One region of the Paenarthrobacter sp. NPDC090520 genome, then DNA from elsewhere that is predicted to be linked to it. Evidence: riboswitches for the same ligand, from Rfam matches in the RefSeq annotation. Region 1 holds a riboswitch; each other region holds the start of a gene.

What was found. Region 1 has a riboswitch for glycine ahead of gcvP (aminomethyl-transferring glycine dehydrogenase). Riboswitches for the same ligand answer to the same signal wherever they lie in the genome.
Region 2: it holds a riboswitch for glycine, as region 1 does, so the genes downstream of both, gcvP (aminomethyl-transferring glycine dehydrogenase) here and gcvP (aminomethyl-transferring glycine dehydrogenase) in region 1, are expected to answer to the same signal.
Region 3: it holds a riboswitch for glycine, as region 1 does, so the genes downstream of both, cycA (D-serine/D-alanine/glycine transporter) here and gcvP (aminomethyl-transferring glycine dehydrogenase) in region 1, are expected to answer to the same signal.

Annotation. Positions count from the first base shown of each region.
Region 1 covers NZ_JBIVXM010000005.1:116,689-120,804, reverse strand. Annotated here, with positions in the region: gene gcvP (aminomethyl-transferring glycine dehydrogenase) at 1-1,526, opposite strand, end outside; glycine riboswitch at 1,699-1,795, opposite strand; gene ACIQTZ_RS08375 (TetR/AcrR family transcriptional regulator) at 1,891-2,430, opposite strand; gene ACIQTZ_RS08370 (MFS transporter) at 2,503-4,056, shown strand.
Region 2 covers NZ_JBIVXM010000030.1:17,463-21,578, reverse strand. Annotated here, with positions in the region: gene ACIQTZ_RS22660 (MFS transporter) at 1-369, opposite strand, end outside; gene ACIQTZ_RS22655 (PucR family transcriptional regulator) at 534-2,027, shown strand; glycine riboswitch at 2,112-2,211, shown strand; gene gcvP (aminomethyl-transferring glycine dehydrogenase) at 2,369-4,116, shown strand, end outside.
Region 3 covers NZ_JBIVXM010000012.1:71,703-75,818, reverse strand. Annotated here, with positions in the region: gene ACIQTZ_RS15395 (FAD/NAD(P)-binding protein) at 1-1,099, shown strand, start outside; glycine riboswitch at 1,222-1,321, shown strand; gene cycA (D-serine/D-alanine/glycine transporter) at 1,481-2,941, shown strand; gene ACIQTZ_RS15385 (ExeM/NucH family extracellular endonuclease) at 3,003-4,116, opposite strand, start outside.

The sequences.
Region 1 (4,116 bases):
GTGGCGTTGAGCTTCATGGTGCACGAACCCAGCGGGATCATGGTGCGGTCCAGCGCGAGGTCGCGGTCGGAGAGCTTGCGGATGTAGCGCAGGAGCTGGGTTTCGGAGCGGTGCGTGTTGAACACGGGGTGCTGCAGGTATTCGCTGGAGCGTTCAACGGAAGCCTCCAGCGCGAAGCCTTCCACGTCTTCGGCGACCGAAGCGCCGAAGACGGCTGCGACGTCGGCGACGACCGCCGTCGTCGTTGTTTCGTCCACAGAAATGCCGACCGTGTCAGCGTCGATGCCGCGCAGGTTAATGCCGCGCTCTTCGGCGGCAGCCACAAGCGAGGCAGCGCGACCCGGGACACGGACCGTGATGGTGTCGAAGAAGGACCCGTGCAGGACCTCGACACCGGCAGCCTTCAGCGAGGCGGCAAGGGTGCGGGCGTGGTGGTGTGCGGTCTCGGCGATCGCCTTCAGGCCTTCGGGGCCGTGGTAGACCGCGTACATCGAGGCGACGATCGCCAGGAGTGCCTGGGCGGTGCAGATGTTGGACGTGGCCTTTTCGCGGCGGATGTGCTGCTCACGTGTCTGCAGCGCCAAGCGGTAGGCGGGAACACCGGCGTCGTCCTTCGAAACGCCCACCAGGCGGCCGGGCATGGAACGCTCGAGGCCCTTCTGAACGGCCATGTAGGCGGCGTGCGGGCCGCCGAAGAACAGCGGGACGCCCAAGCGCTGGGCGGAGCCGACGGCGATGTCGGCGCCCTGCTCGCCCGGAGGGGTGATGAGGGTGAGGGAGAGAAGGTCTGCAGCGACGGTGACCAGGGCGCCCCGCTCTTTGGCCTCGGCGATCACGGCGGAGTGGTCAAAGACCCGGCCCGAAACGCCAGGCTGCTGCAGGACGACGCCGTTGATGACGCCTTCCGGGAGGCCGTTGGCGAGGTCCGCAACCTCAACGTCAAAGCCAAGCGCTTCAGCGCGGCCCTTGACGATCGCGATGGTCTGCGGAAGGCAGTCGGCGTCCAGGACGGTCTTGCCATCCTGGGCCGCCTTGTTCTTGTTGGCGCGGCGCATCATCAGCACGGCTTCGGCCACGGCGGTGGCTTCGTCCAGCAGCGAGGCGTTGGCGATCGGGAGGCCGACGAGGTCCTGGACCATGGTCTGGAAGTTCAGCAGCGCTTCGAGGCGACCCTGGGAAATTTCCGGCTGGTATGGGGTGTAGGCCGTGTACCAAGCCGGGGATTCGAGGATGTTGCGGCGGATCACCGGCGGTGTAACGGTGTCGAAATAGCCCTGGCCGATCATCTGGACGGCCGTCTTGTTCTTGGAGGCGAGCTTGCGCAGTTCCGCGAGGACCTCCACCTCCGAAAGGGCGTTCTGCAGGGTCAGGGCAATGTCCTGGCGGATGTCGTTGGGAACCGCGGTGTCCACGAGGGAATCCACGGAGTCGTAACCGACAGACTTGAGCATGGTGTCAATGTCGGCCTGGCGGCGGGCACCGATATGCCGGTCGACGAAGGTGGTGGAGGCTGAACTAACCGTCACGAAGGAACTCCATTACTTGGGCGGCGTTTGGGTACGCCGCAGTGGCTCGGGTTCCTCCCCGCTCTGTATTGGACCTGAGAGTTTCCGCGGGTTGCTGTCCGCACAGCCACCCGCTTGCACCGTCGGTGAGCACAACAATCCGGCCGGACTGCCTGCTGCTTTCCAGAGTTGCCTATCCGCGGCGGTGCATGGGCCTGAGAGATTCCTGGGGAGGATTTGCTCCTACGGCGCCTGCATCTCGTACTGCAGGACTCTCCCGCCGCAGATCAAAGGCTTTATGCAGTTGTAGGCGGCGTGCCAAGGAAGGCACACCACAGTTGTTAATTGTCCTATGCCCGCAGCGCGGCGGCAAATGGAAGGTCCGCTACTTCCGCAGGCGGTCCAGGACCGCGAGGAGGACCTCGACGTCGGCCTCCCGCCCGGCGCCGCCGGCTTCCTGCCCGCCTTCGAACATCGCGTTGAAATAGAGGCCGTCTCCCATGTAGCTGACCGCCTTGGCAACCTCCGGGCCAACGTCGTCGGCAAGGACGTCAAGCCAGCGCTGTTGAATGGCCGCGAACCGGCGGCGAGTCTCCTCGTGGGCCACCTCGGCCAACCTGGTTGCCGCAACGAACGCCCGGTCCATGGGCGTTCCGGCCCAGAGCGAGGAGCGGATGAAGTAGGCCGCTGCGCCGTCGGGCGCCGCCTGCATCTGTTCGGTATCTTCCTTGGCCAAGTCATCCAGGCGCTCCAGGAGGGCACTGATGAGCGACTCCTTGTTGGGGAAGTGATAGAGCAAGCCGCCCTTTGAGACGCCTGCGCGCTTGGCCACGGCGTCGAGGGTGGCAGCACGCTCCCCCACTTCGATCAGGAGTGCTTCAAAGGCGTCCAGGACGGCGTCCCGGGCTATTGGTTTTCGCGGCATGGATCCATCATTCCCTAAAGCGTGGTCTTGTTCTATTTGAAACTGTACCGTCTGGACGGTACAGTAAAGGTCATGTTCTCGCCGTCCTCAACCCACGCTCCCCGTTCCTCCGTGCGCCCGGTTCCGGGCAAGACCGCACCGTGGCGCGACTGGACGGCCCTGGCACTGCTGATGTTCCCGGTGCTCCTGGTGGCCGTCGACAACACCGCGCTCACCTTCGCCCTGCCGGAAATCGCCCGCTCACTGGAAGTCGGCGGCATCCAGCTCCTCTGGATCGTGGACGCCTACCCGCTGGTACTGGCCGCACTGCTGGTGTCCATGGGCAACTTCGGCGACCGGATCGGACGACGGCGGCTGCTCCTGATCGGCAGCACAGGCTTCGCGGCGGTTTCGGCTGCCACGGCGTTCGCGCCTTCCGCGGAGTGGCTGATTGCCGGTCGCGCCGCACTTGGTGTCTTCGGCGCCATGCTGATGCCCTCCACTCTGTCCCTGATCCGGAACATCTTCACCGACCCCAACCGTCGCCGGCTTGCTATTGCCGTCTGGGCTGCCGGTTTCTCCGGCGGCGCCGCGCTCGGCCCGATCTTCGGTGGCTGGCTCGTGGAGCACTTCTGGTGGGGCGCCGTGTTCCTCGTGGCGGCCTTCCTCCTCCTGCCGCTGCTCGCCTTCGGCCGGGTGCTCATCCCTGAGTCCAAGGATGCCAACCCGGGCCGCGTGGACGTACCCAGCATCGTCCTGTCCGTGCTCACCATGGCGCCCTTTGTCTACGGGATCAAAGAACTCGCCGTGCATGGATTCGGAGCATCCGCGGCTGCCTTCATGGCGTTCGGCTTGGTGATGGGCGTGTTGTTTGTGCGCAGGCAGCAGCAACTCTCCAGCCCCATGCTGGACGTCCGCTTGTTCCACAACAAGGTGTTCAGCACGGCCATTGTGGCCAACGTGTTGTCCTTGTTCTCCATGACTGGCTTCATCTACTTCTTCGCCCAGCACCTGCAATTGATCGAAGGGCAGTCACCCATGGAAGCCGGAATCGCCATGATTCCAGCGCTTCTGGCAACAGTGGTGGCCGGTCTCCTGGTGGTCCCGCTGGTGAAGCGGATCCGCCCGGGATTCGTGGTAGCCGGTGGGCTGACGCTCAGCGCCGTGGGCTATTTCGTGGCGATGGCCGGCGACCACGGAACCGGTCCCGTGTTCCTGCTCTCCGCATTGACCGTGCTGGCCGTTGGTGTGGGGGCCGCGGAAACCATCTCCAACGACCTCATCCTGGCCTCCGTGCCGGCCGACAAGTCAGGGGCGGCCTCGGCCATCTCGGAAACCGGGTACGAACTCGGATCCCTGCTGGGCACGGCCGTGCTCGGGTCCATCCTCACGGCCTCTTACCAGCACAACCTCGTCATTCCAGACGGCGTATCTTCGGAGGCTGCGGGCAAGTCCGGGGAGACGCTGGCCGGAGCGGTTGACGCCGCCTCGGCACTCCCGGCGCCCCTGTCGGAAGCGTTGACAGAGGCCGCCCGGGTTGCCTTCGAATCGGGTGTCCACATCACTGCGGCGATTGGGCTGGTACTCATGGCAGGAGCGGCAGTGCTCGCCGCCGTCGTACTTCGCCAGGTACCGAAGGCGCAGTAGGTGGGTCTGCCCCCAGGATTCACAAGATTCACAGGGATTCACACGGAGTCCCGGACGAAG
Region 2 (4,116 bases), on a different contig from region 1:
CGCTCCGATGGCCATGCCCAGGAAGAACCTGCACAGGACCACCTGCCAAATATCGGTGGCGAAACCGTTGAGGACAGAGAACAGGGCCAGCGCGATGAGGTCCGCGATGTACATTTTGTGCCGGCCGATCTTGTCGGTCAGCCATCCGAAGACAGCGCCACCGAAGAAGATGCCTACCAGGCTGGCGGCGCCCACCAGGCCAACCTCCGCCGGGGACAGGTCCAGGCCGGGGGCCATGGTAATCAGGGCGATGCCGATGATGGACAGTGCATAGCCGTCGATGAAAGGTCCGCCGGACGCGAAGAACGTCAACTTTTTGTGGAACCGGGTTAGTGGGGCGTCATCAATGAGGTTGCTGGTTGCGCTCATTGCCAACCCTCTCTCGTGAATGCTCGTCATTGAGCGGTGAAGTTAGTGGTTCCAGTTTTCGTGATGCGCGTCACCGCGTATATTCGTGCATTGTTTACATCTGACGAATCGGTTTAGACGAATGTCTAAGTACCCCGAAAGTACGCAGAACTGGAGCGCATCCCGTGGCCATCACCGTCGCCGAACTCGTCGCCGAACCGCAGCTTGGACTCACCCTCCTGGCGGGTGCCGGAGGGGCGGACAACCGCGTCACCTGGGCCCATACCTCAGACCTGCCGCGGCTCTGGGAATGGGTCACGGGTGGCGAACTCATGATGACCAACGGACTCTCCGTGCCGGCAGACCCGGAGGGCCAAGTGGCGCTCGCCCAGGCCCTGGTGGACGCCGGCGCCAGCGCGTTGGCCATCGGTGAGAAGATGCACGCCCCGCCCCTCACCGCGGAATTCCTTGAGGCATGCGACAGCCTGCCACTCCCGCTGATCAACATCCCGTACCCGCTGCCGTTCATTGCCATAGCAAGGTCCGTAGCGGAATCGTCGCTGCTCGAAGAGTCCCGCAGGCTCCGCCAAACGGCCCGGGTCTACGACCTCCTGCGCACCGCCGGTGCTTCCGAGGACCACTGGCAAAGCCTGGTGCTGCGCTTGGCCACGGAGCTGGACGCCGAGCTCTTCGTGGTGGATCGAAGCTGCCTCCACCCGTGGCATCCGGACGGCCAGGCCCTGCCGAACTTCCTGGTCGACGAATGGTCACCGCATCCGGGCCAGGTTTCCGTCGCGGGCAAGAACTTCCAATGGCACCGGATCCGCGGCAGGCATGTGCTGACCATGGACATTCCCACGCACGCGAATGCGCTCCTGGTGGTGCTGCCCACCAGCGAACCGCACCCCGACGCCGTCGTACTTTTGCATGCCGCAACTGTGCTGGGACTGCAGTTGGCGCGCATCGTGCTCTCGCTGGAGGGGCGACACCGGCTGGCCGGCGAGTTCCTCCTCCAAGCGCTGGACGGCCGCCTGGGGACGGCGGAAATGGAACGGCGGCTGGAGGCTTTCCAGGTGCCTGCCCAAAGTTTCGTGGTCGCCTCGATGTCAGCGGACGACGGCGACAGGCTGGCCAACGTGCACGTCGACCTGTGGCGGCACGAGACTGCGGCGGCCTCCTTGCGCAGGAACGACCGGCTGCACGTGGTGATTGCGTCGGAGGTTGCCGATGAACTCCTGAGGCACTGCGCCCCAGCTGGAACAACCATTGGGGTGAGCTCCGCGGCAGCGGTTGGGGGACTGCAGCAGGCACTCCAGGAGTCGCTCTGGGCGCTGGGTTCGGCGAAAGCAAACAAGCTCGGGTTGGCCCGATACGCGGAAGGGCCAAGCTGGCTGGGGTTGACCGGATTCGAAGAGGGAACAGCATTGGTCCAGCGACTTTTGGGCCCGGTTTTCGACTACGAACAGCGCCAGGACGGCGACCTGATGGTCACCCTGAAGACGTACTTGGACTCGCAGCGTTCCTGGCAGAAAACGGCGTCCGCGCTCTTCACGCACCGGCAAACCATCATCTACCGGATCCGGAAAATCGGTGAGCTGACAGGGCTGGACATGGGTGAAACGTCAACGTTGGCGCAGCTGTGGCTGGCGTTGCAGGTCCACGAGGCGATGCGCGGCTAGCCTCCTGGAAAACACCTGCCTTGCGCTTTTTCGCCGTGACCCGCTATGGTGTGAAGCGTGTCACTGAGGTGGCGCAAACGCTTTTGATCTGCGGCGGGAGAGTCCTGCCGGGTACATCCAGTCAGGCGCCGTAGGAGCAAATCCTCCCCAGGAATCTCTCAGGCCCATGTACCGCCGCGGCGAGGCAACTCTGGAAAGCAGTCCGGGCAACCGGGCTCACCGACGGTGCAAGTGAACTATGTGGAACCACAGTTCACGGAATCTCTCAGGTCCAATACAGAGCGGGGAGGAACCCATATTCACCATGGCGCTCAGCGGGCGCCTGAATCCTGGAGTTCCTCTTGACTGTTCAATCCTCCCCAACCGCATTCGCGGACCGGCACATTGGCGCCCGCCGCCAGGCCGATATTGACACCATGCTCAAGGCCATCGGCTACGACTCCGTCGACGGCCTGGTGGACGTCGCTGTTCCCGATTCCATTCGCCAGTCCTCACCGCTCACGCTGCAGAAGGCACTGAGCGAGGTTGAGGTCCTGGCCGAACTCCGCAAGCTGGCGTCCAAGAACAAGACCGCAGTGCAGATGATCGGCCAGGGCTACTACGACACCGTGACGCCGCCGGTGATCCGCCGCAACATCCTCGAATCCCCCGCTTGGTACACGGCCTACACGCCGTACCAGCCGGAAATTTCGCAGGGTCGCCTTGAGGCGCTTCTGAACTTCCAGACCATGGTGCAGGACCTGACCGGCCTGCCGATCGCCAACGCTTCGCTGTTGGACGAAGCCACCGCTGTGGCCGAGGCTGTGCTGCTGATGCGCCGGGCGAACAAGGACAAGTCCGCGAAGGATGGTGCGACCGTCCTGGATGCCGACCTCCTGCCGCAGACCATCGCGATCGTGAAGGGCCGCGCAGAGGCGTTGGGCTTCGAGGTTCTTGTTGCGGACCTCTCCGACGGCCTGCCCGACGGCGACATCAACGGTATCGTCCTGCAGCAGCCCGGCGTCTCGGGCCGGGTCTTCAACCACGCTCCGGTGATTGCTGCTGCCAAGGAACGCGGTGCCCTGGTCACCGTCGCGTCCGATCTGCTGGCGCTCACCCTGATCACGCCCCCGGGCGAACAAGGTGCCGATATCGCCGTCGGAACCGCCCAGCGCTTTGGCGTGCCGCTGTTCTTCGGTGGCCCGCACGCCGCGTACATGGCTGTCCGCAATGGCATGGAGCGTACGCTTCCGGGCCGCATCGTGGGTGTGTCCAAGGACAACGCCGGCGTGCCTGCCTACCGCCTCGCTTTGCAGACCCGCGAGCAGCACATCCGCCGCGAGAAGGCCACGTCCAACATCTGCACGGCCCAGGCGTTGCTCGCCATTGTCGCCTCGATGTATGCGGTCTACCACGGTCCCGAAGGGCTCAAGGCGATCGCCGAAACCGTCCACGGCCACGCCCGTGTCCTGGCTACCGCGCTGGAGAAGGCCGGGCGCGAACTCGTGGCCGGCGCCTTCTTCGACACCCTCACGGTCCGCGTCCCCGGCAAGGCCGCCAAGGTGATCGGCGCCGCCGAAGCACGCGGCATCAACCTCCGCTTCATCGATGAGGACACCGTGGGTGTCTCCGTTGATGAAACCACGACGCCGGAGGTCCTGTCCGCGGTGGCCGTCGCCTTTGGTGCCGGTCCGGTAGGGGACGCAGCAGGGTTCGAGCTGCCTTCAGATGTTGTCCGGACCTCGGATTTCCTTCAGCACCCGGTGTTCAACACGCACCGTTCCGAGACGCAGCTGTTGCGCTATATCTGCAAGCTGTCCGATCGGGACCTCGCCCTGGACCGCACCATGATCCCGTTGGGTTCGTGCACCATGAAGCTGAACGCGACGGCCGAGATGGAGGCCATTTCCTGGCCGGAGTTCGCCTCCATCCACCCGTTCGCTCCGGATTCCCAGACTGCCGGCTGGCGCGAGCTGATTGCCGGGTTGGAAGCTGATCTGACGGAGATCACGGGCTACGACCAGGTCTCCATCCAGCCCAACGCCGGTTCCCAGGGTGAGCTGGCCGGCCTGCTCGCGATCCGCGGCTACCACCACTCCCGCGGTGACCA
Region 3 (4,116 bases), on a different contig from region 1:
GGGCACCCCGTACCGCGCCAAGGCCGGGCTGTCCGGCTACTACGCCACGAGCATCACGCTCCGGTACCTCACCGAGGCCGCCATGGACCGCTTCAAAGCCGCTGGCATCCAGCCGGGCTTCGATCACGACCTCTGGCCGCTCCTGCACCGCGACGCCCTCTGGGCCTACTACGCCACGCTGGCGGGATCGCAACCAGCGGCGATCCGGGACCCGGCGCAGTTCCTCGCGGACCTGGAGGATGCCTTGCAGCCCCACGCCCACGCAACGGGCAACTGGGAAAGCGCCGTGGGTGCGCTCGTGGAAAAGCACGTGGTGGCCTCCCGCCGGCTCAACCTGAAGGGGCTTGCAGCACCCTTGGCCGGCCGGACCTTTGCCTCACGCAAGGAGCTGGACAAAGCCATTACGGACTACCTCGACGACGACGCGCGGCGCTCCGCCCTCGGCGAATCCGACCCCGTGAAGATGGCCATCGGTGCCCTGCACACCGGCCGGGCGATCCTCAAGACAGTGGTGGCCGACGGCGGCATCACGGACGAATCGTGGGTGGCCGGGTTGCGGGGCTGGTTCGAATCGTTCGTGGAGGGGTTGGCCAGCGGTCCTCCGGCGCTGCGGTCGGAACAATTAGCCGCCTTGGCGCGTGCCGGCGTCGTGAGTTTCGTGGGACCCGACCCCAAGTTCAGCGTGGATCGGAACGCCAAAGTGTTCCGCGCATTCTCGCCGTGGGTCCGCGACGTACCGGCGCAGGCACGGACGCTGATCGAGGCGATGTCGCCCGCGAACCGTGTGGGCATGAACATCTCGCCGCTCCTGGAGCAACTGCTGGAGGACGGTTTGGTCCGTACCAAGATCATGATGAGCGTCGAGGGAACTCCGGTGCGGACCACAGGCCTGGACGTTGAACCGCATCCTTACCGTCCGGTGGCGGCGAACGGTTCAGTGACCCGGGGGCTGTACGTGCTGAGCCTTCAGTTGTCCGCCACGCAGTGGGGAACCGCGATCGCGGCCGAGGCACGGCCCACCAAGGGCAGGGCATACAGGAGCGGGCAACGGACCCTGCGCGATGCCGACGAGATCGCCCGCAGCATCCTGGAGCTCTGATGCGCGCCGCGGACGCGGGCTGTGGCAGGGCAAAAACCATGGCCTGACCCGGGGCGCTTGCGTGAACCACCACGCCTTCGCTACTGTGTGAGCTGCATCACCGGCCAGGTGGTGCGCGCTAGTGATCCGTGGCGGGAGAGTCCTGCCGGTACATCCCGTCAGGCGCCGTAGGAGCAAACCCTCCCCAGGAATCTCTCAGGCACCCTGTACCGCCGCGGCGAGGCAACTCTGGAAAGCAGTCCGGGATTCCCGGGCTCACCGAAGGTGCAAGCGTTCCTGCGTGCGCGCAGAACGCGGAAACTCTCAGGTCCATGACAGAGCGGGGAGGAACCCGAATCATCGCGGTACCCAAAAGGTACCGCCTGAACAATGGAGTTCCTCATGACGATTCAGCGCCCGCCAACAGATTCCAGCCAAGAACCCCACCTCGAACGCCAGCTCAGCAACCGCCACATCCAACTCATCGCGATCGGCGGTGCCATTGGAACGGGCCTCTTCATGGGCTCCGGCAAGACCATTTCCGCGGCCGGACCGTCGGTCATTTTCGTCTATATGATCATCGGCTTCATGCTGTTCTTCGTCATGCGGGCCATGGGCGAGCTGCTGCTGAGCAACCTGAACTACAAGTCCTTCAGTGACTTCGCCGCCGACCTCCTGGGTCCCTGGGCAGGCTTCTTCACCGGCTGGACCTACTGGTTCTGCTGGGTCATCACGGGCATCGCGGACGTGATCGCCATTGCCGGCTACTCCAAGGAACTCTGGCCGGGCCTGCCCCTCTGGATTCCGGGGCTCATCACCATCGGCATCCTCCTGCTGCTCAACCTGGCCACCGTGAAGGCCTTTGGCGAGACGGAATTCTGGTTCGCCCTCATCAAGATCGTGGCCATCGCGGCGCTGATCATCGTTGGCCTGTTCATGATCTTCAGCGGCTTCCAATCCGACGCCGGTCCCGCCAGCTTCACCAACCTCTGGTCCCACGGCGGCTTCTTCCCCAACGAATTCATGGGCTTCGTTGCCGGCTTCCAGATCGCCGTCTTCGCGTTCGTTGGCATCGAACTGGTAGGCACCACGGCCGCTGAAGCCAAGGACCCCGAGAAGAACCTGCCCAAGGCCATCAACTCCATCCCCATCCGCGTGCTGCTCTTCTACGTTGGTGCCCTCATCATCCTGATGTCCGTCACGCCGTGGACCCAGTTTGCCGCCGGCCACAGCCCCTTCATTGCCATGTTCTCCCTGGCGGGGCTCGGTGCCGCAGCCACCATCGTCAACCTGGTGGTGCTGAGCTCGGCGATGTCTTCGGCCAACTCCGGTATCTACTCCACTTCCCGCATGGTCTATGGCCTGGCACAGGAAGGCGACGCGCCCGCCGTCTTCAGCGCGCTGTCCGGACGCAAAGTACCCCGCAACGCCCTGTTCCTTTCCTGCGTCCTGTTGCTGTCCGGCGTCGTGCTCATGTACGCCGGCCAGGATGTCGGCAAGGCGTTCGACCTGGTGACCACCGTGTCCGCCGTCTGCTTCGTGTTCGTCTGGTCGATCATCCTGGCCAGTTACCTGGCGTTCCGGAAGCGCCGGCCGCAGCTTCATGATTCTTCGAAGTTCAAGATGCCCGGTGGCGTGGCGATGGTGTGGGTGGTGTTCGCGTTCTTCGCGTTCATCCTCTGGGCTTTGACCACCCAACCTGACACCCTCATGGCGTTGCTCGTGACTCCGGTCTGGTTCCTGGCCTTGGGCGTTGCGTGGGCCATCCTCCGCAAGCGGCCCACCCACCTTGCCCGGTACGAACACTTCCGTGCCGAGCTGCAGAAGGACGCTGAGCGGATACCGGAACCCGTCCGCAACTAGCCCACAAAGCAAAGGAGCCCCTCACGGGTGTGAGGGGCTCCTTTGCTGCTTTGAAGGGTGCTTAGCCCCTCAGGCACTTCTGGTACTCCAGCCACGCGAACGCGTAACGGAGCCAGCCCACGATGTCGTACCACTTGGACGGTTTGGTGGGGGCGGTGCACTGCGGCGGGTTCGGACCGCTCGCTGCCACCTTGACCAACGCCTTGACTGTGGTGCCACTTTCGACGGCGGTCAGCACCAGGGTGCCGGTACCTGCGGCTGCTGCCGCGGGAACCTTGAAGCTGACGCTTGCTGCACCGGAGGCAACGGGGACGTCGCCCAGTGCCACTGTGGCCCCCTTGGCATCAATGAACACTGCCTTGAGCGTCTTGTTGGCCGGGCTGCCGATGGAGGTCAGGTCCAGTTTGGACACCGCCAGCGTGATGGCGTCGCCTGCCTTGACCTCCGCGGCGGTGCTGTTCGCCACTGCCACTGAGCGCCGGGCGAAGTCAGGGGAAACCGGATTGTGCGCCTGCAGGTACTTGATCCAGGCGTCGCGGTCCACCAGGCCCGTGTCCTTGGTGTCGCTGCCTTCCTTGAACACCCGGAAGTTGTCACCGCCGGTGGCAAGGAAGCTGAACGTCCCGATCCGGTACTGCTTGGCCGGGTCCATCACGGCGCCACCCACCCAGATGCCGGTGATGCGGTCACCCGCGGGGCGTGCGGCGTCATAGGTGTAGTTGACGTTCTTGGACAGGCCCAGCTGCTGGTAGGGGCGGCTGGGCACCGTGCCATCAGGGTTGGTCTGCCACTGCTGTTCCAGGAGCGTCTTGAACTGGGCGCCGGTGAGCGTCGTCGTCCAGAGGTTGTTCACGAACGGCAGTACTGCGTTCGCTTCGGCGTAGGTAATGGTTCCGTCCGGGGCGTAGTACAGCTCGTTGCGCAGCCCACCGGGATTGACGACGCCGATCTCCGCCGCGCCCAGTTCAGGAGCCTTAAGCGTATCCACCAGCGAGTCCGCCACGAGGTTGCCCAGCGTGGATTCGGACGCGCGGTCGTCGCGCTTCGGGGCACCGCCGGCCGGGTCCGGGGTGAAAGCCGTGGTGATATCAGCGGTCACCGCGCCCACCGGCTGGTTGCCGATCTCTGCGGCGTTGGCCAGGGCTTTGTCCACGATCGTCTTGACGGCGGCGACG